DNA from 2 places in the Paenibacillus sp. B-A-8 genome. Region 1 is predicted to be linked to the other one. Evidence: a T-box and tRNA genes for the amino acid it is inferred to sense, from the RefSeq annotation. Region 1 holds a T-box; the other holds one or more tRNA genes.
What was found. A T-box is a leader RNA that pairs with one kind of tRNA and senses whether it is charged. The one in region 1 lies ahead of tyrS (tyrosine--tRNA ligase), so its partner is inferred to be a tRNA-Tyr.

Region 1 (11,054 bases):
GTAATAGTGGATAATTTATCGGGTGCTTCCGGCTCGTTCTATAGAAACCCTTCTGCACTTCTGTATCCGTACGATATTCGAGATGAGACATTGGGTGAAGTTTTTAGCCGAGAGAAACCGGATGCGGTCATTCATCTGGCTGCACAGATCGACGTAAGAGAATCACAGCGCAATCCTTTGTTTGATGCGAATGTGAATATTGTTGGCACACTAAATGTACTGCGGATGTGTGAGGCCCATCAGGTTGAAAAGATCGTGTACGCTTCGTCGGCTGCTGTATATGGTAACCCTGAATATTTGAGCATTGATGAGAGCCATCCCTTAAATCCTGAGTCCTGCTATGGCGTATCCAAAAGTGTCCCTGAGTCCTACATTCGAATGTTTGCCAGCATGCATGGGCTGAAGTATACCATTCTCCGTCTTGCGAATGTTTATGGACCCCGGCAAAGCTCACATGGGGAAGCGGGCGTCGTTTCAATTTTTCTGGATCGTATGAAGCAAGGCAAGGAGCTTGTGATCTATGGGGATGGGGAACAAACCAGAGATTTTGTCTTTGTTGAGGATGTGGCACAGGCGTTTGTAGATGCGGCTCGTTCAAATGACAGAGTGGATAATCAAATCATAAATATTAGCTGTGGAGTGGCTACCTCTATTAATACGATTGTGGAGATGATAGGCGGCATTACAGGTCGCGAATCCCAAACGATTTATGAACAGGCACGGCCGGGAGATATTCTTCATAGCTACTTGAACAATAGGAAAGCAAATGAGTTGATGTCCTGGTCTCCTAACCATGACCTTCACCAAGGACTCAAAAAGACGATTGCAGCCCGATTGACTGTAGGCAGTGCTGTGGACCATTAAACGCAAATATTGAAAGGGGTCATCCCCATGGAACGAAAATTGAATTCTGAAATGTTTGTTCTGCGTAGTATAGCCTGCTTGAGTATTGCGCTACTACATGCTTTATATCGTGTCTATGATGATGGAAATACACCATGGGTGGAGTCGGTGGGTCTGTTGCTTACGTTTGGCACACCGGTATTCGTATTTATCTCTCAATTCGTATTGTCTTTTGCTTACCCTGAGGGAATACCCGCGAGATTTTGGGAGAAACGAATCAAGTATATATTACTTCCCTACTTTTTTTTCGGGGCTTTGTACGCCGGGTTAAAAGGAGTGGATATGGCAAGCAGTGAGGGGATTCCGCTTCTTCAAGCTTTTTGGTATTTCCTTTGGCGTCATTTGTTGCTTGGTGATTTTCATGGCTACTTTATCCTCATTATTTTTCAGTTTTACGCCTTGTTCCTCTTATTTCAAAAGCATGCCAAAAAGTTTACTCCACGCTCCATACTGATTGCCTCATTCGTTATAAACGTAGTGTACTTAGGATTCTTCAATTTTACCAAACCCGCAGATACGGTAGCTGCTCAATATATTTGGGATAAATTGTATTGGATTTTCTCTCCGGGGTGGATATTCTACTTTACTGTGGCTTATTACTTGGGGCGAAATGAGAGTTGGTTCCGGGAAAAATTAAAACAGTTTCGAGTAGCTGTCTTCATGCTTCCGGTTATAACTGGGGCACTTGTGCTGTTTGTGAACGGACAAGGCTGGATTACGGCGCATAGCTCCAAGAGAATTGATATGTTACTTTTCGCTATGAGTATGATTCTACTACTCTTTACAGTAGCTTCTTCATTGAAAAAGGTGCCGCGCGTGCTAGAGTGGAGCAGTAGATACTCCTTTGGTATATATTTGCTTCACCCGTTGCTGTTGGCTTTGTTTGTTAAGCTTCCTTCTTCATTCGGGTTGCAAAATCTTGGTCTATTCAGTGTTCTGTTACAATTTATCGGGTGCGTGGTTGGCTCAGCGATCATCATGAACCTAGCAAATCGCATTCCTGTCGGAGCCTTTGTATTCGGTCGAATCGGGATTGGAATCAATCAAAGAAAACCTCCGAAACCGCTGGATAAGCCCATAAGCTCGAGTATTGGAAACATAAACTAGCTTAAAAATTGACCACTACTTGCCGTTTTCAGGTGATTAGTGGTCTTTTATTTTTTCTTGGTAAATCGCCGATGCATCAAATTAGTAGCTTAGTCCCAGTTTAATTATGTGCTGCATCCAGCTCGAGTATTGCCTTGCCACTTCGGATGATGGACAAAATCATTAAAATAACGGCTCCACTGTCCGATCTATAATCGAGGGGATCTAAAATAGTTGGAATTATTGGGGAATCCTATTATAATGGGTTTCTTGATTCATAGAAATCATGAATATTTAACCAATTACATCCAGAGAAAAATGCGGGCGCGCAGACATTAGGAGGAAATGAAAAGTGGAACTTGGAGTTAGCACATTTGTTGAGACAACCCCCGATGCCCATACGGGTGAGACAATAAGTCATGCAGAGCGACTACGTGAAGTAGTGGAGGAAATTGTACTTGCCGAAGAGGTGGGGCTAGATGTATATGGAGTGGGAGAGCATCATCGTTCTGATTATGCGGCTTCATCACCTGCAGTTGTGTTAGCTGCGGCTGCATCGATGACTTCGAAAATTCGATTGACCAGTGCGGTAATGATATTGTCTTCAGCAGATCCTGTTCGTGTATTTCAAGACTTTGCAACGCTGGACGGGATATCAAACGGACGTGCGGAAATTATGATCGGCCGTGGTTCGTTTACAGAGTCCTTTCCTTTATTCGGTTACGATCTGAAGGATTATGAAGAGCTGTTCAATGAGAAGCTGGAATTGCTACTAGCTATTCAAAAGTCAGAAAAAGTAACCTGGAGCGGCAAACATCGCGCAGCCATAAACAATCTGGGAATTTACCCGCGACCGGTTCAAGATCCGCTGCCGATTTGGATTGGGAGTGCCGGAAGTCCAGAGTCTGCAATCCGCACAGGAGCCTTAGGATTACCTTTTGTTTTAGCGATTATTGGGAATGTTAAACCGCTTGATTACGCGTCACATGTGCGACTTTACAAGACAGCAGCGGCTGAAGCCGGGTACGATATCTCAAGCTTGCCTATTGCCTCACACTCTCACGGGTTTATTGCAGAGACTAATGAATTAGCGTTGGAGAAGTTTTTCCCTTCAACGCATGCTCGGACCAATGTGCGGGCGAAGGAAAAAGGGACACCTCCATACCATCGTTCCGATTATGATGCAGCTTGCAGCTTTGACGGTGCTCTGTACGTAGGTGATCCAGAAACTGTTGCTAACAAAATCATTCATCTTCGCAAGGAGGTGGGGATTACGCGATTCTTTTTACATGTGCCCCACGGTACGATGCCTCATGAGGATGTTATGCAAGCCATTAGACTGTTGGGAACGGAAGTAGCCCCTCGTGTTCGTGAAGAAATCGCGCGCTGGGAAGCAAGTAATCGTTAATGAGTAAGCTGCGTCCTTAGGACGCGGCTTTTTTTGTAAGGTATACTAAAGAAATGAATAACGTTTTAAGACACAGGAGGGGCAATGGAGACTATTCATTATTTATCTCAATTTAATTTGCTTCAATCGTTAGCGCTCGAAGATTTAATAGAAATGGAAGAGTTAACTCGCATAACAGTAGTCCCGAAAAATACATATATCCAAACACCGACAACCTTCTCTGAAGGATTATTTTTTGTGAAAAAAGGAAAGGTTCGCTTATACCGCTTGAATTCAGATGGGAAGCAGTTTACGTCGGATATTCTGAGTGAGGGTAATGTTTTTGGTGAAATGAATGTGATTTCGTTTGGAACCAGAGATCATTACATTGAAGCAATGGAAGAGTGTCATATCTGTACAATTGATTCTGTAAGATTTGAAGAATTCGTAGCTACTCGACCTAGATTCTTGATGTCGTTAATGCAAGTGTTGAGTGATCGAATAAAAAGTATGAGTCAGTTATCGCAAAATCTAGCCATCGGAAATCTCCATGATAAAATATTGTGCGTTCTCTTAAAGCTTTCTGATCAGTTAGGGGTTAAGAATAAGGATAATTTATACAGAATCGATGTTCCGCTGTCACATCAAGAAATCGCTAATTTGATTGGTGCGAGCAGAGAAGCAGTTACGGTAGCGCTGCAAGAATTGGTGAAAGCTGAGGTGATTCAGACAGGGTTCAGAACTATCTATGTTCATCGAGACAAGATTTTGGAAAGAAATATAACATAGCAATCGAGATGTAAACGAGATTACAGCTTTATTTTTAGAAATAACGGTATCCTAAATATGACATGAAGGTGATTTAAGCTTTCAAATCATAGATGAAGGGACGATTTCTATGGAGCATAGGAAGGGAGCTCGAAAAGTTAGCGATATTCCGACTGAGGTTGTTGAACTGTTACATAAAGGACAATTACAGACTGTAAATTTAACGGAATGGCTTGCTGTGGATCATCTTGTGCTGCTGGAAAATGTGATGGACGAGCTAGGTTTTGGACAGGAATCTAACCCTATTTTGCAAAGGCTGAGCGATTTATCCGAAAAGAGAATCATGAAGCTGATACCAGCCATTGCGCGTGAGTTACAACAGGTATTAGAGAGTAAATCTGAGCGGGAACAATCCCGTTTATTCACAGCTTTAGCGCAGCATCTTTCCGATAGTGTCCGCTGTTGGGCTGCCTATATGATCGGTCTAAATCAATCTTTAAGTTTATCGCAAAAGCTAACGGCTATCCGTCCTTTTGCAGCGGATGATCATTTTGGGGTACGCGAGATTTCATGGATGGCTTTAAGAGAATCAGTAATTACAGAGTTGCACGAATCTATTAAGTTATTAGAGCGCTGGGTTCATGATCAAGATCCGAATATAAGGAGATATGCGATCGAATTGACGCGGCCGCATGGTGTGTGGGCGAAGCATATTACTGCGCTTAAAGAGGACCCGGTAATTGCACTTTCGCTATTAGAACCACTGAAGTCAGATTCAGTGAAATACGTTCAGGATTCTGTAAGTAATTGGTTGAACGATGCGAGTAAAAGCAATCCGGATTGGGTGCTGCAGCTTAGTGAGAATTGGTTGATGTCCTCAGATACAAAGGCAACGAAACGGATCGTAACCCGGGCTACAAGAAGTATTACTAATCAATAATGAAAAAAAAGGTTCACTTTTAATTGAGATAAAACGTCGTCACTTTGTTCATAAGTGAAGGCGTTTTTTATTGCTAAAAAAGGGGAAGGCAAGAATATCAAACGAGCAGTCTCAAAGGTGTTGGCTTGGATTATTAAAGGTACATAATCATTGCGATTTATTATTTAAAGTAAAAATAGAGAAAATATTTATATTGTTAATCCTTAATTCATCTGTTATACTCAAAAACACAAAATGTTATATAAACTAACATTAAAATAAGCTGAGGAGGATAAAATTATGAAAAAACAAACTTTTCGCAAAACCAGTGTTATTTTATCAGCGGTTTTACTAGCGGGAACATCATTTAATGTTATGTATGCTGACACAAATAAAGGTCAGAATACACCGAAAACGCATGTGCTGAAGGCAAATTCTGAGACTGTTCGGTGGGGGAATATCGGTAAGGGTGATCCAGCTTTAACGGTACAATCAGGTGATATTGTAACGGTTGAAGCCATTACCCATCATTCCGGTGATGATTACGATCGAATGATTAAGGGGGATGCGGGAGTCGAAGATATTTTTCACTGGATAAAGGGGGAGAAGAACGAAGCGCTTCGCGGGCCAGGCGTACATATTATGACGGGACCTATTGCTGTAGAAGGTGCTGAACCAGGGGATGTTCTGGAAGTGAAAATTCTGGACATGAAGCTAAGACCTAATGGGAATGACAAATACGCTGGCAAAACCTATGGCGTGAATGCCGCGGCGAACTGGGGTTATCTGTACGGAGATATGGTGGAGGAGCCGAAAAAACGTGAAGTGGTCACCATCTATGAGATGGATACAGAGGGTGGAACAGATTATGCAACAGCTGTTTATAATTATAAATGGACTGTTCAGACTGATCCGGATGGTCAAGTGCACCCGACAATCGACTACCCAGGCGTAATTGTAGACCATAATACGATTGATAAGAACTTTGATGTATTGAAAGGTGTGAAAATTCCGGTACGTCTACACTTCGGTACAATGGGTGTTGCACCTAAAGAAGCGGACATCGTAGATTCAGTACCCCCTTCTTACAATGGTGGCAACGTAGATGATTGGCGTATTACTGAAGGTGCAACGATGTATTATCCTGTATCTGTACCAGGGGCGCTACTGTCGATTGGTGATCCGCATGCGGGGCAAGGGGATGCCGAAATTAACGGAACTGCTATCGAGACATCCGTGACGGGTGATATTCAAGTCGTTCTTCATAAAAAAGCGACGCTTAACAAAAAACTGAATGGATTAAGTTTCCCATTACTAGAGAACGAGAATGAATGGGTCGTACATGGGTTCAGTTACGCGAATTATTTGGAGGCACTTGGAGCTAGTGCACAAAAAGATATCTTCAAAAACTCATCCATCGACAAAGCGATGAAAGATGCTGCTCATAAAACAAAAGATTTTTTAATGGACGGAATGAATTTGAGCGAGGATGAAGCGTACTCCCTGATGTCTGTGTCAACGGATTTCGGAATCACACAAGTAGTGGATGGAAACTGGGGAGTGCATGCTTTGATCGATAAAGGTCAATTCGGTGATTCGGAGCGTAAGGCTGTGGGATTACGTAGCAGCTTTGAAGGTTTTGCTGCGAAGGTGAGTTGGAAACCGGCTACTCAGACAGTTACTATAAGCTACAATAACAATGTGCTTGAGATGAAAGTCGGGGCGACGACAGGAGTGTACAATGGTGAAATCGTTAAGCTCGTTGCTCCAATAGAAGTTGTAAAAGAGAAGATTGAGGTCAGCGAATATTTTGCGAATTTTTATAAAGCTAAGCTATCTAAAACAGAGTAGAGTGAATTAATTAGCAATTATTCGATTATATCCTTCAGTATCCATTTAAGAAAAAGAACCGTCTTATTTAGCCGGTTCTTTTTTTATATATTTAGACCATCCTGATTTTTGTGGCGCTTTAATAAAATTTGGTTTTCTACACGTACTAGACCATCCAGACAGTAGATTGATTCATGCATAAACCGTTCCATCTCTTCAAGATTCTCAACCAGAATATGGATGTGAAGAATGCAAGGACCAGTCATTTCATAAAGTACTGCAACGCGTTCGTTTTCTTTCAGGACTTCGACAATATGATTTAAATGAGCAGGCTCTACTTCAAGTTCCAGATAAGCGGAAATTTTCTTGCCAAGCTTCTCCGCGCTAATGACAATAGAAAATTGCTCAATGATTCCTTGGTTGACGAGCCGATCAATACGGTCTTTTACCGCTACACTGGATAAATTAACTTCTTTAGCCAGATCAGTATAGGATATTCTGCTGTTTTGGGCCAGCCGCTGCAAAATATGATTATCGATAGGATCAAGCATGCGGATTCGTTCACCTCTTTTTCCGTAATTGTAACAGAAAAAAGATGGAAATGCCTAGTAGTGCATCACAGCAGGAGTGTGTCTTAGGATTCTCAGCTTAAGATAGTTGACATTGAAGAATTATTTCTCTATACTGGCTGTAATCTTATAAACGATATACGTTGAAGAAGCCCAGTAGTAACTTAGTCCCTGTTCCAGAAAGCCGGGGGTCGATGAAACCCGGTACACACTAAGAGTACGAATTACACTTTGGAGTATCTCGGCTAACCCCGAGCGGAATGGCGAACGATATCTCGTCACGAGTGGCATCAATGCTGTGCTTTAGCTTAATGTTTCATTGATGCAATCTGGGTGGTAACACGGTTATTCAATCGTCCCTATGTCTACAATAGACAAGGGGCGATTTTTTGTTTTTTAAATATAAGGATTTATATGTTTCACTTCATCAATAGGTTATCTACTAATTTAAGGGGTGTTAGGCAATGAATATTATCGACGAACTAGAATGGCGCGATGCCATCAATCAACAAACCGATGCCGAAGGGCTTAAAGAATTGACCAATCAGAAATCCGTTTCGGTGTACTGCGGTGTAGATCCAACGGGTGACAGTATGCATATTGGCCACTTGATTCCGTTCATGGTACTCAAGAGATTCCAACTTGCGGGACACCGCCCAGTAATTCTAATTGGTGGTGCTACTGGTACGATCGGTGATCCAAGTGGACGCCAGTCCGAGCGCTCTTTGCAAACATTGGAGCAAGTGCAAGCGAATGTTGATGCACTTACTGCTCAGATGAAAAAACTGTTCGTGACCGATGGCGACAATCAAATCCGCATGGTCAACAACTACGATTGGACGCATAAAATCAATGTTATCGAATTTTTGCGTGACTACGGGAAGAACTTCAGCATCAATTCCATGCTTGCTAAAGATGTTGTAGCGAGCAGATTGGACAGCGGAATTTCCTTTACGGAATTCTCCTACCAAATCCTGCAATCTCTAGATTACCTGCATCTATACAAACATGAAGATGTGCAGCTGCAAATTGGTGGCTCGGATCAGTGGGGGAACATTACAAGCGGTCTGGATTTAATCCGTAGAAAAGAAGGCTCTGAGGCTGTAGCATTTGGACTTACTATCCCACTGATGTTGAAAGCCGATGGTACGAAATTCGGTAAATCAGCTGGGGGAGCCATTTGGCTGGATCCGAACAAAACGACAGCATTTGAGTTCTACCAGTTCTGGGCGAACACTGATGACCGTGATGTTGTGAAATACTTGAAGTACTTTACATTCCTGTCTAAAGAGCAAATTGATGCGCTTGCGGAAAAAGTACAGACCGAACCTCATAAACGTGAAGCGCAAAAAACACTTGCCGAAGAAATGACAAGATTCGTGCATGGTGAAGAATTACTAGAGCAAGCTAAACGCATTACTGCTGCTTTGTTCAGTGGAGATATCAAGTCCCTAACTGCTGATGAGATCGAGCAAGGCTTCAAGGAAATGCCGACTTACGAAACGACTTTGGAATCCAAGAATATCGTGGAATGGCTAGTTGATCTCGGTATTGAGCCATCCAAGCGTCAAGCGCGTGAGGATATCACCAAAGGAGCAATCTCCATGAATGGTGAGAAAGTTAGCGATGTTGGACTTGAAGTTACAGCTAGCGAAGCTATCGGTGGCCGGTTTATCATTATCCGTAAAGGGAAGAAAAACTACAGCTTGGTGAAATTGTCCTAGAGGAAATAGTGCGAAAAAGCCTTCCTTATATGTATAAGGGAGGCTTTTTGTTAGGATTGATATTCTCATTCTGTGATTAGAGACTTTTTTTCGACGTATTAAATTGAAAATCGAAAGGTAAAATAGTGAAAATTATGTTAAGCTTAGGATTCGTGTGATTTATGGATTAACATGATAGTCTGAAACCATATTGGAAAATTAGGAGTGGTAATTTGAGAAGACAAAAACCAATGACCATGGAAGAATTGATGAATGAGCTACAAGGACAGAAAATGAATCAAGAAGATCCCAATCACATCTCTTTTGAGAAGTTGTTTAATGAAGCGTTTATGAGTAAGTATTCCAATTGCAAGAGCTTCGATGAGTTTCTAATCAAAGGGAACTTTCAAGTAAACTCAGAAGAAGATGTTGATGACATACCTGATGAACTTTTTGATCGTCATGTGGTGAGGGAGACGAAGTTTGCGGATTGGAAATCAATGTTGGAAACAGCAAATAAGGAATACGTTCGTAATTAATAAGACGTAGTGTCTAACTACCGTTAGACTGATCCTCAAAGAAACTGCACCTCCATTACTTTGTCTCAACAGACAATAGGGAGTGCAGTTTTTTTATCTCCGGATATTCGACAAACTATGATGTTTTGCTCATCGTTGACATACGTACCTATGATTTAATTGAAGCAATAAGTAAGCGCTTTAACAAAAAAATACATAGGAGTGGCAAAATCGTATGACAACATACATACAGACCTCGAAGCCTGAGACGCTTCATGTCATGTGGAAAACCGTCTCAGAGGATTGTAATTTAGCCTGTGATTATTGCTATTACAGCACAGCAGGAGGACATCCTCATCAACCGATCCGAGTGATGGATACGAATCTTTTAGAGCGGTTTATCGCTCAGTACATGAGTAGATCTTCAGGGATAGCGACTTTCTCTTGGCAGGGAGGGGAGCCGCTATTAGCCGGACTTCCGTATTTTGAACAAGTGATTTCACTGCAGGCGAAGTACGCTCCACCTCATACGATGATAAGTAATGCGCTGCAGACCAACGGAACGCTTATTAATGAGAAATGGGCGAAATTTTTTAAACGGTATAACTTTTTGGTCGGGATAAGTCTGGACGGTCCTGAGCCTATTCATGATTCTCATCGTATAACGGGATCGGGAAAAGGAAGTTATGATTTAGTTATGCGTGGAATTCGTCATTTACAGAATGAGGGTGTGGAGTATAGCATTTTGACGGTGATTCATGAGGATAACGTGACGAGACCAGATGAGTTGATGTCATTTTACCAAGAACATAAATTTCCTTATATTCAGTTTATCCCTTGCATGGATTTTGTTTCACAAAATAGTGATATGCATGGACGCTTCCGAATTACACCTGAACAATACGGAGTGTTTTTATGCCGTACATTTGACTTGTGGTACAACGAGGGGTATCCAGAGCTTCCCATTCGCATTTTCGAGAATATGCTTCTTGTACTCATGAATCGTGAGCCGGAGTTATGCGTTCACAACTCATGTTGTCCGAAGATGATGGTACTTGAAACGAACGGGGATGCCTACCCTTGCGATTTCTTTATCGATGAAGAGCACAGGTTAGGAAATATCAGCCAAACCGATCTAGAAGTGCTGCTTGCCAGCCCAGTATATGATGACTTTTTGTTAATGAAGCCCGATATGAAAGAATCATGTCATAAGTGTGAGTACCTTAGCTTTTGCAATGGGGGATGCCCGCGCAACCGAAATTGGCTTGATGTTAAGGATCGTAATGAGGTTGATTATTTTTGCCACAGCTACAAAATGTTCTATTCACATACTTATGAACGCATGATGATGCTTGCGAACCGACTTAGATC
Region 2 (11,054 bases), 3.0 Mb from region 1:
TTATATCGAATGCATCTGTTTGAAAAACTTAAGAAGATCTTAAAGTTTCCTTAATAAGTTTCTCCAAGACGCAAGAAACCCTGCAGATCCTGCGCTAAAAAAACGCAATATGAAACTGCAGGGTTTACGAAGCATCTTTTACACTTGTTCCGAGGAATCTACCGATGAAGATGGGCGCAGCTCTCGCAGCGGATTGCCTCCGACAAAAGATCCGGCTGCCACATCCTTGTGTACTACTGATCCTGCGGCAATAACTGCCCAATCACCGATGGTCACACCGGGAAGAATCGTTGTATTCGCGCCGATCAATACATTTTCACCAATCACTACTTCACCTAGCCGATATTCCTTAATTAGATACTCATGCGCCAGAATCGTCGTGTTATAACCGATAATAGAGTTCTCACCCACCGTTATTTTTTCCGGAAAAAACACATCCACCATCGCCATCAGACCGAAGGAGGTATGCTTCCCAACCTTCATACCGAGAATCCGACGATAGATCCAATTCTTTAACGGTAGAATCGGGCAATAACGTGCGATTTGAATAAAAATAAAGTTGCGGACACCCTTCCATGGGCTGACCGTACGGTAAATGTACCAAAGTGAGTTATGACCTTCTACAGGATATCGGGTTACGTTTCTCACGATTCACTCGTTCCTCGTTCCACAATTTCTATAATATCCTTCATGTTATGGATGATATAGTCGGGATCATACTTGCGGAGAGTCTCTTCGCCTTTTAATGACCACGATACGCCAGCCGCATATACACCAGCAGCTTTTGCTGACTGAATATCAACCGTACTGTCACCCACCATAAGCGTTTTACGAGGATCAACGCCAAGGTTATTGACTGCCGTCAGAACAGGCTCTGGATGTGGCTTGGGTTCAGTAACATCGTTCACCGTCACAATCGTATCCATGTACTTTAGCAAATCAAACATCTCAAGCGATTTAATCGTTGTTGGACGAATTTTTGTGGTTACAATCCCCATTTTAATCCCACGACGTTTGAGCTCCTCCATCGTCTCATTCACATGAGGAAAGGGACGTACTAACTCATCGTGATGTTCATAATTATAAGAACGGTAGGATCTTTCTAGTGCACCACTTACATCCTCAAGTCCAGAGAAGACTCTCATCTGTTGCTGAAGGGTCGTGCCCATATGCGGAATAATCTCTTCCCTGGTGAGTGGAGCCAGACCATTGTCCTTCAGCGCGTACATAAACGAACTAATAATTAGTTCATTCGTATCGACAATCGTTCCATCCAGATCAAAAAGAACGCATTCTATCATAAGCTTTACTGCTCCTTCTTATCTCCATCCGCAGGCTGTCCTTGTTCAGGTTGTGCCCCATGACGAGCTTTCTGCGGTGTATTTACTGCACTTTCTGGCACTACGGTATCTGCTTTGATCGGTTTAGTACATACGATAGGATCAGAATAATGTGCTTTAGGCTCTCCGGTGACCCTACGAATAATGATAAGCAGTATAGCTGCAACGATGATCAGTAGAGCAAGTAGCTGGGAAATACGGATATTTCCATAGCTTGGGTCCAAGTATCCTTGTTCAAAACCTAGCCATTCCATCGGTTTCCACAATCCGTTCATAAAGGATGCCAAACCTGCAGTTCCATTAAACGCCAAGCTGTCCGTACGTATGGCTTCTATGAAGAAACGACCGATGGAATACCATATAAAGTAAGACATGAAGATCTCACCGGCACGCACAAATTTCTGACGACGGAGGACCATGAGAAGTGCGATGCCCAGTAAGCTCCAAAGAGATTCATATAGGAAGGTTGGATGATGAAAAGCATCCCCTATGTACATTTGGTTCACAATGAAGTCAGGTAAATGCAGTTTATCCCGTAAAAAAGACTCTTCAACCACGCTGCCGTATGCCTCTTGGTTGACAAAGTTCCCCCAGCGTCCAATCATTTGTCCGGCAAGTAGTCCGGGTGCACAAATGTCAACGATACGCCAGAAGGGGTAGCCTTTATAGCGGAAATATATAATTCCACAAATAATGGCTCCAATTAATGCACCGTAAATGGCAATGCCACCGTTCCAGATCTTAAAGACATCTATTAAGTTATCCTTATAATCCTCCCATTTAAATGCTACAAAATAAATCCGCGCCCCGATAATGGCTGAGGGCACACCTAGCAGCAGCATATCCATAAAGAATTCTTGTGGGATACCAAACCGTTTGCCCTCGCGGATCGCAAGATATAACCCCGCGAGTGCACCGAAACCTAGTATTAATCCATACCAGTGTACTTGCAGTGATCCAATTGAGAAGACAATAGGATTTAGTGCTAATGGGAACATTCTCTCACACTCCTAATCGAGATCATCCATATCTTCAGATATGGTCGCAGTTAACTTATTTGTAAACTGCAGGGCTGCATTAAAGCCCATTTGTTTCAGGCGATAGTTCATCGCTGCAACCTCAATAATAACAGCAAGGTTACGTCCTGGGCGTACAGGAATCGTTACAAGTGGAACATCGGTGTCGATAATCCGTGTCGTTTCCTCGTCGAGTCCAAGCCGGTCATATTGCTTGTCTTGCTGCCAAGCTTCCAATCTAACAACAAGTGTAATCCGTTTATGATTACGAATGGCACCCGCACCAAACAGTGTCATTACATTAATGATACCTACTCCACGGATCTCCAGTAAATGACGGATTAACTCAGGTGCTGTACCATGCAGCTGGTTATCTGAAGTCTGACGGATTTCTACGGCATCATCAGCAATCAAGCGATGTCCGCGTTTTACAAGTTCAAGTGCTGTTTCACTTTTACCAATCCCACTACTACCCGTGATTAGCATACCTACACCATATACATCACAAAGTACGCCATGGATCGTCGCTGTAGGGGCTAATTTTCCTTCTAAGAAGCTCGTCAACCGGCTGGAGAAAATAGTCGTAGCCATGGAGCTCCGAAGCACAGGAAGGGCCTTTTCATTACTTATGTCAATTAACTCCTGAGGCACATCCAAACCACGTGTAATTACAATACAAGGTGTGTTATCATTACAAATTCCACGAAGTCGACTTTTCCGCTCAGCTTCAGGCAGCATGGAGAAAAAAGCGAGTTCTGTTTTGCCTAGCAATTGAACACGTTCTTCTGGATAATATTCAAAATAACCAGCAATCTCTAGTCCAGGGCGATTCAGGTCATCGACCGTAATGGGTCTCTTTAGACCTTCCTGGCCGGAAATAACCTCTAATTGAAAATGCTGTACCAATTCAGATACTTTTACTTTCTTAGCCATGTAAGTTCGTCCTTTCGTCACATGCGGTATTTGTCCGCTTACTGCGTCCGGTTGGCAGCGATCTCATTACATTCCGGAGGTAATTCTCCTGCTATCTTAATTGATAACGCCTATGAATGCAATCTTAGCGCCTAACCAAACAGGGTCCATCTAAACAATAAAGCCACCCTTTCGGGTGGCTTTATCAAGAGAGAAAAGATCTTTACAATCTTATCCCAACAAAATGTTAGCTTCGGATTCTTTATCAAAGAAGTGAATTTTGTTCATGTCGATAGCCAATTTTGGCTTGCTGCCTTCGCGAGTAGTGGAACGTCCATCTACACGAGCGATTACAGTAGATTTACCAAGGCCGCTCAAGTAAAGGAGCATTTCATGACCAAGGTTTTCAGTAACATCAACCAATGAAGTAAAGATTGTGTTCGGGGAAGCTTCCAAGAATACTGGCTCTTCATGGATATCTTCTGGACGAACGCCCATGATTACTTCTTTACCGATGTAACCTTTGTTGCGGATGATTTGTGCTTTTCCGCCTGGTACTTCAACATCAAGGTTCTCAGCACGGAAACGGATAGAACCGCTTACTTCAGACAAAGTACCATTGATAAAGTTCATTGTAGGGGATCCGATAAATCCAGCTACGAACAAGTTTGTAGGTTCATTGTACAACTCTTCAGGGGAAGCTGCTTGTTGAATGATACCATCATACATAACTACGATGCGATCACCCATTGTCATAGCTTCTGTTTGGTCATGCGTTACGTAGATACAAGTGGTTTCAAGGCGTTTAACCAGTTTAGTGATTTCAGCACGCATTTGACCACGAAGTTTAGCATCCAAGTTGGAAAGAGGCTCATCCATCAAGAAGACTTGTGGATCACGTACGATAGCGCGTCCCAAAGCGACACGTTGGCGTTGACCACCGGAAAGCGCTTTTGGTTTACGATCTAGCAAATGCTCGATATCGAGAATTTTAGCAGCTTCGCGAACTTTCTTGTCGATTTCATCCTTCTTCACTTTACGAAGTTTCAAACCGAAAGCCATGTTTTGGTATACGCTCATATGCGGATACAGGGCGTAGGATTGGAATACCATCGCGATATCGCGGTCTTTAGGTGCAACGTCGTTAACTACACGATCGCCAATGTACATTTTACCTTCAGAGATTTCTTCCAAACCAGCGATCATACGCAAAGTTGTGGATTTACCGCAACCGGAAGGTCCAACCAATACTAGAAATTCCTTATCTTTAATATCAAGATTGATATCGATTACTGTCGCTTTATCTGAACCCGGGTATTTTTTGAAAATATGCTCTAAACGTACGCCTGCCATTGTATTTCCCCCTCGAGTTAATTATTAATTAGTTAAAATAAAAATTCTGTTTCCTTGTACATTTATATTACCCCAGTCAGGACACGATGGCTATTTGTAAGGTTCACAAAAAACCTATTTCCTTTTCGTCACTTTATACAAAAGCATAGTAAGCTTCACAATAGCAGCGTCCCCAAAGCTTCTTACATCTGCCCCAGTCTCTTGTTTTATCTTATCCAGACGGTATAGCAGCGTATTACGATGGATATATAGCTTCTTGGCGGTTTCACTTACGTTACAGTCCATCTCGAAGAAAGTCTCTAAGGTCAGCAGCATTTCTTTATCTGATAGTACAGAGGAATAATCACCAATTTGTCCAAGCAGCTGTTTACGGCGTACGTCAGGTATGCTGTTAACCAAACGTTCCAAATGCAGTTCCCAAGGTAAATGAATATACTCTCCTACTTGAAAAATACGACCGAGTACAATCGTCTCCCTGAGCAAAGCCACAGATCCTGTTAATCCCTTAACAGGGACAATAGCCGGAGCCACCGCCAAATGGAATACACCTACCCATTCACTAGCTATCAGCTCATGTAAACCCATACTAGTCTGTGCAAGAAGATCATCTACACTCTCTTCTTCATCATCCTTATCATCCCCGCCCATAAGCAATTCTTTACGGGCTAAAATTAACCATTCCTTTTCTTGAAGAGGAATAAGCAGGATTTCGTTCTCAAAATAGCTGCGCAACAATTTCATCAGTGAACGATAAGTTATCTGTGGGCTGTGTGCAATCTCACTACTAAGGAGGAATGGAATCATGTCACCGAACAGACGCCCCTTTAAGGTCATCTCATCCGGAATCTCAGTGTCATTCTTCTCTTGCTCTAGCTCTGTGTTTAACCAGGCGCCAAGCTGCCGCGCCTCCACTTCGCCTTCTTCTCTAAGCCCTGTTGCTTTAAGTGCAATAGCAAAATTTCGAACTGCATAATTGACCAATTGTACTTCCAGAGAGCTTAGCCCTTCCATTTCTACCCAAACAGCGGTTATACGTCCGTCACTCTCATACAAAGGTGCCCAGAGATGGCCCTCATGGATTACCAGCTGATCCTGCGCTTCTAATCCCATGCTAAAAAGAGAAGCTGAATGCTGCCTCCCTAACTGCTTGATTCCTGTTCTCTTTCCGGTGAGCTGCTCTAATTTTTTCCGCAATGTCTCACTATCCATAGTCACCATGCTCCACCACTTTTGCTCTTTTCGCCTATTTTAGCATATTCTCTTATATTATGTTAATCGCTACATTAGCGCGCTACTATAATACAACTTCAAAACACAAAAAAAGCCATCACCATAAGGTGATGACTTTCTGTTTGGGATGAGCCATGAAGGACTCGAACCTTCGACACCCTGATTAAAAGTCAGGTGCTCTACCAACTGAGCTAATGGCTCATAAATGGTGGGGGATGATGGATTCGAACCACCGAACACGTACGTGAGCAGATTTACAGTCTGATGCGTTTGGCCACTTCGCTAATCCCCCAGGGAAAAGTGGCTCGAGACGGATTCGAACCGCCGACACGAGGATTTTCAGTCCTCTGCTCTACCGACTGAGCTATCGAGCCATATTAAATTGACATAAAAATAAAGTGGTAGTATTAAACTTCCCACCCTAATCTTGTGGAAAAAATGGCGGAACCGACGAGATTCGAACTCGCGATCTCCTGCGTGACAGGCAGGCATGTTAGGCCAACTACACCACGGTTCCGCATTAGTAATAATGGTGCCGGCGAGAGGACTTGAACCCCCAACCTACTGATTACAAGTCAGTTGCTCTACCAGTTGAGCTACACCGGCACGGTGTAAAAAGTGTTTCTAAAAAAAGTAATAATGGTGGAGGCTGAGGGGATCGAACCCCCGACCCTCTGCTTGTAAGGCAGATGCTCTCCCAGCTGAGCTAAGCCTCCAGGTATTATGGTAGCGGCGAAGGGGATCGAACCCCCGACCTCACGGGTATGAACCGTACGCTCTAGCCAGCTGAGCTACACCGCCACAATAATTAGAAATGCTATGGATTGAAAATGGCGGAGAGAGTGGGATTCGAACCCACGCACCGCTTACGCAGTCTAACCCCTTAGCAGAGGGTCCCCTTATAGCCACTTGGGTATCTCTCCAAACGATATCAGTACCACAGCAATCCAAACAGGAATTTGACTCCCTGAAAACTGAATCCGAATTGAATTTGCATTTTAAGTATAGGATAAGCCCTCGACCGATTAGTATTGGTCAGCTCCATGCATTACTGCACTTCCACCTCCAACCTATCTACCTCGTCGTCTTCAAGGGGTCTTACTAATTGGGAAATCTCATCTTGAGGGGGGCTTCACGCTTAGATGCTTTCAGCGCTTATCCCGTCCGTACGTAGCTACCCAGCCATGCTCCTGGCGAAACAACTGGTGCACCAGCGGTACGTCCATCCCGGTCCTCTCGTACTAAGGACAGCTCCTCTCAAATTTCCTGCGCCCACGACAGATAGGGACCGAACTGTCTCACGACGTTCTGAACCCAGCTCGCGTACCGCTTTAATGGGCGAACAGCCCAACCCTTGGGACCTACTTCAGCCCCAGGATGCGATGAGCCGACATCGAGGTGCCAAACCTCCCCGTCGATGTGGACTCTTGGGGGAGATAAGCCTGTTATCCCCAGGGTAGCTTTTATCCGTTGAGCGATGGCCCTTCCATGCGGTACCACCGGATCACTAAGTCCGACTTTCGTCCCTGCTCGACTTGTAGGTCTCGCAGTCAAGCTCCCTTATGCCTTTGCACTCTTCGAATGATTTCCAACCATTCTGAGGGAACCTTGGAACGCCTCCGTTACTCTTTAGGAGGCGACCGCCCCAGTCAAACTGCCCGCCTGACACGGTCCCCGTACCCGATTAGGGCACTAGGTTAGAACCTAGATACGATCAGGGTGGTATCCCAACGGCGCCTCCACCGAAGCTTGCGCTCCGATTTCTACGGCTCCCACCTATCCTGTACAGATCGTACCCAAATTCAATATCAAGCTGCAGTAAAGCTCCATGGGGTCTTTCCGTCTTGTCGCGGGTAACCTGCATCTTCACAGGTATTAAAATTTCACCGGATCTCTCGTTGAGACAGCGCCCAAGTCGTTACGCCATTCGTGCGGGTCAGAATTTACCTGACAAGGAATTTCGCTACCTTAGGACCGTTATAGTTACGGCCGCCGTTTACTGGGGCTTCGGTTCATAGCTTCGGGTTACCCCTAACCACTCCCCTTAACCTTCCAGCACCGGGCAGGCGTCAGCCCGTATACTTCGCCTTGCGGCTTCGCACAGACCTGTGTTTTTGCTAAACAGTCGCTTGGGCCTTTTCACTGCGGCCCCCTCGTGCTATTCACACTACCGGGGCACCCCTTCTCCCGAAGTTACGGGGTCATTTTGCCGAGTTCCTTAACGAGAGTTCTTCCGCGCGCCTTAGAATTCTCTTCTCGCCTACCTGTGTCGGTTTGCGGTACGGGCACCTTCTCCTGGCTAGAGGCTTTTCTTGGCAGTGTGAGATCATGACCTTCGCTACTACAATTTTCGCTCCCCATCACAGCCCAGCCTTAACGATGTGCGGATTTGCCTACACATCAGCCTCACTGCTTAGACGGACATATCCATCAGTCCGCGTCACTACCCTCCTGCGTCACCCCATCGCTCATAGCGGATTACGGTGGTACAGTAATTTCAAACTGTTGTCCTTCGACTACGCCTTTCGGCCTCGCCTTAGGTCCCGACTTACCCTGAGCGGACGAGCCTTCCTCAGGAAACCTTGGGCTTTCGGCGGATCAGATTCTCACTGATCTTTTCGTTACTCATACCGGCATTCTCACTTGTATGCTGTCCAGCGCTCCTTACGGTACACCTTCAACCCACATACAACGCTCCCCTACCCCAGATACATACGTATCTAGCCATAGCTTCGGTGGTGTGTTTAGCCCCGTTACATTTTCGGCGCAGAGTCACTCGACCAGTGAGCTATTACGCACTCTTTCAATGGTGGCTGCTTCTAAGCCAACATCCTGGTTGTCTGTGCAACTCCACATCCTTTCCCACTTAACACACACTTGGGGACCTTAGCTGATGGTCTGGGCTGTTTCCCTTTTGACAATGGATCTTAGCACTCACTGTCTGACTCCCGGCAATAAGTATATGGCATTCGGAGTTTGACTGAGCTTGGTAATCCTTGCGGACCCCGCACCCAATCAGTGCTCTACCTCCACTACTCTTATACCGAGGCTAGCCCTAAAGCTATTTCGGGGAGAACCAGCTATCTCCGAGTTCGATTGGAATTTCTCCGCTACCCCCACCTCATCCCCGCACTTTTCAACGTGCGTGGGTTCGGGCCTCCAGTGCGTGTTACCGCACCTTCACCCTGGACAGGGGTAGATCACACGGTTTCGGGTCTACGTCCACATACTGAGTCGCCCTATTCAGACTCGCTTTCGCTGCGGCTCCGTCTTCTCGACTTAACCTTGCATGTTAAACGTAACTCGCCGGTTCATTCTACAAAAGGCACGCCATCACCCATAAATAGGGCTCTGACTTTTTGTAAGCACACGGTTTCAGGTTCTATTTCACTCCCCTTCCGGGGTGCTTTTCACCTTTCCCTCACGGTACTGTTTCACTATCGGTCGCCAGGTAGTATTTAGCCTTAGCAGATGGTCCTGCTGGATTCATACGGGGTTTCACGTGCCCCGCACTACTCGGGATCCGTCTCGGAGAGAACACAGTTTAGGCTACAGGGCTTTTACCTCTATCGCGGGCCTTTCCAGACCTCTTCGCCTACCATATTCCTTTGTAACTCCATGTGAGACGTCCCACAACCCCTAAGAGCAAGCTCTTAGGTTTAGGCTGTTCCGCGTTCGCTCGCCGCTACTGACGGAATCACTATTGTTTTCTCTTCCTCAGGGTACTTAGATGTTTCAGTTCCCCTGGTCTGCCTCTACACACCCTATGTATTCAGATGTGAGTAACTGCGAATTACCACAGCTGGGTTTCCCCATTCGGACACCCCCGGATCAAAGCTTGCTTACAGCTCCCCGAGGCAGTTTCGTTGTTCGCCACGTCCTTCGTCGGCTCCTGGCGCCTAGGCATCCTCCGTGTGCTCTTATTAGCTTAACCTTGATTTTTCCTAAGAAAAATCTCACTAATAACATTTACTTGTTTGCACAAGTTGCTAAAAGATGTTCTAAAACGCAAATTCGTTTCGGTATCCAGTTTTCAAGGATCAAAGTTAAAGAAAGTATTGAATTTAAAAATTATGGTGGAGCCAAGCGGGATCGAACCGCTGACCTCCTGCTTGCAAGGCAGGCGCTCTCCCAGCTGAGCTATGGCCCCATAAAGGGATATAAGTTATATGGTGGGCCTTGGTGGACTCGAACCACCGACCTCACCCTTATCAGAGGTGCGCTCTAACCAACTGAGCTAAAAGCCCATATAACATATATAATATTGTGAATCAACCAAAGTGGTTGTTCGCTTGGCGGCGTCCTACTCTCCCAGGACCCTTCGGTCCAAGTACCATCGGCGCTGGAGGGCTTAACGGTCGTGTTCGGGATGGGTACGTGTGGAACCCCTCCGCTATCGCCACCAAACGCATACGAAAGAGACTTGCTCTTTCAAAACTGAACACGAGTGAGTGTTTGAACCCGAAGGTTCTATTGTGGAAGTTTAACTTCCGATTTGAATGTCTTCATTGCAGAAGACGATTCTCCATAGAAAGGAGGTGATCCAGCCGCACCTTCCGATACGGCTACCTTGTTACGACTTCACCCCAATCATCTACCCCACCTTCGGCGGCTGGCTCCCTTGCGGGTTACCCCACCGACTTCGGGTGTTGTAAACTCTCGTGGTGTGACGGGCGGTGTGTACAAGACCCGGGAACGTATTCACCGCGGCATGCTGATCCGCGATTACTAGCAATTCCGACTTCATGCAGGCGAGTTGCAGCCTGCAATCCGAACTGAGACCGGCTTTGATGGGATTGGCTCCACCTCGCGGCTTCGCTTCCCGTTGTACCGGCCATTGTAGTACGTGTGTAGCCCAGGTCATAAGGGGCATGATGATTTGACGTCATCCCCACCTTCCTCCGGTTTGTCACCGGCAGTCACTCTAGAGTGCCCAACATTACTTGCTGGCAACTAAAGTTAAGGGTTGCGCTCGTTGCGGGACTTAACCCAACATCTCACGACACGAGCTGACGACAACCATGCACCACCTGTCTCCTCTGTCCCGAAGGCCGCTGCTATCTCTAGCAGATTCAGAGGGATGTCAAGACCTGGTAAGGTTCTTCGCGTTGCTTCGAATTAAACCACATACTCCACTGCTTGTGCGGGTCCCCGTCAATTCCTTTGAGTTTCAGTCTTGCGACCGTACTCCCCAGGCGGAGTG

Region 2: it has a tRNA-Tyr gene. The T-box ahead of tyrS (tyrosine--tRNA ligase) is inferred to sense a tRNA for this amino acid. The anticodon was not compared.

What each region holds. Positions count from the first base shown of each region.
Region 1 is NZ_CP183882.1:4,037,907-4,048,960, reverse strand. It holds gene ACN6MV_RS18050 (NAD-dependent epimerase/dehydratase family protein) at 1-864, shown strand, start outside; gene ACN6MV_RS18045 (acyltransferase family protein) at 892-2,010, shown strand; gene ACN6MV_RS18040 (LLM class flavin-dependent oxidoreductase) at 2,342-3,397, shown strand; gene ACN6MV_RS18035 (Crp/Fnr family transcriptional regulator) at 3,482-4,165, shown strand; gene ACN6MV_RS18030 (DNA alkylation repair protein) at 4,275-5,084, shown strand; gene ACN6MV_RS18025 (acetamidase/formamidase family protein) at 5,364-6,914, shown strand; gene ACN6MV_RS18020 (Lrp/AsnC family transcriptional regulator) at 6,998-7,444, opposite strand; T-box leader at 7,597-7,826, shown strand; gene tyrS (tyrosine--tRNA ligase) at 7,927-9,186, shown strand; gene ACN6MV_RS18010 (hypothetical protein) at 9,417-9,704, shown strand; gene ACN6MV_RS18005 (anaerobic sulfatase maturase) at 9,919-11,054, shown strand, end outside.
Region 2 is NZ_CP183882.1:141,220-152,273, reverse strand. It holds gene ACN6MV_RS00755 (acyltransferase) at 139-648, opposite strand; gene ppaX (pyrophosphatase PpaX) at 645-1,301, opposite strand; gene lgt (prolipoprotein diacylglyceryl transferase) at 1,307-2,338, opposite strand; gene hprK (HPr(Ser) kinase/phosphatase) at 2,351-3,289, opposite strand; gene ACN6MV_RS00735 (ABC transporter ATP-binding protein) at 3,500-4,621, opposite strand; gene ACN6MV_RS00730 (PucR family transcriptional regulator) at 4,736-5,830, opposite strand; tRNA gene ACN6MV_RS00725 (tRNA-Lys) at 5,980-6,052, opposite strand; tRNA gene ACN6MV_RS00720 (tRNA-Tyr) at 6,058-6,143, opposite strand; tRNA gene ACN6MV_RS00715 (tRNA-Phe) at 6,153-6,225, opposite strand; tRNA gene ACN6MV_RS00710 (tRNA-Asp) at 6,291-6,368, opposite strand; tRNA gene ACN6MV_RS00705 (tRNA-Thr) at 6,382-6,457, opposite strand; tRNA gene ACN6MV_RS00700 (tRNA-Val) at 6,492-6,567, opposite strand; tRNA gene ACN6MV_RS00695 (tRNA-Met) at 6,576-6,652, opposite strand; tRNA gene ACN6MV_RS00690 (tRNA-Ser) at 6,683-6,774, opposite strand; rRNA gene ACN6MV_RS00685 (23S ribosomal RNA) at 6,857-9,785, opposite strand; tRNA gene ACN6MV_RS00680 (tRNA-Ala) at 9,926-10,001, opposite strand; tRNA gene ACN6MV_RS00675 (tRNA-Ile) at 10,022-10,098, opposite strand; rRNA gene rrf (5S ribosomal RNA) at 10,142-10,258, opposite strand; rRNA gene ACN6MV_RS00665 (16S ribosomal RNA) at 10,383-11,054, opposite strand, start outside.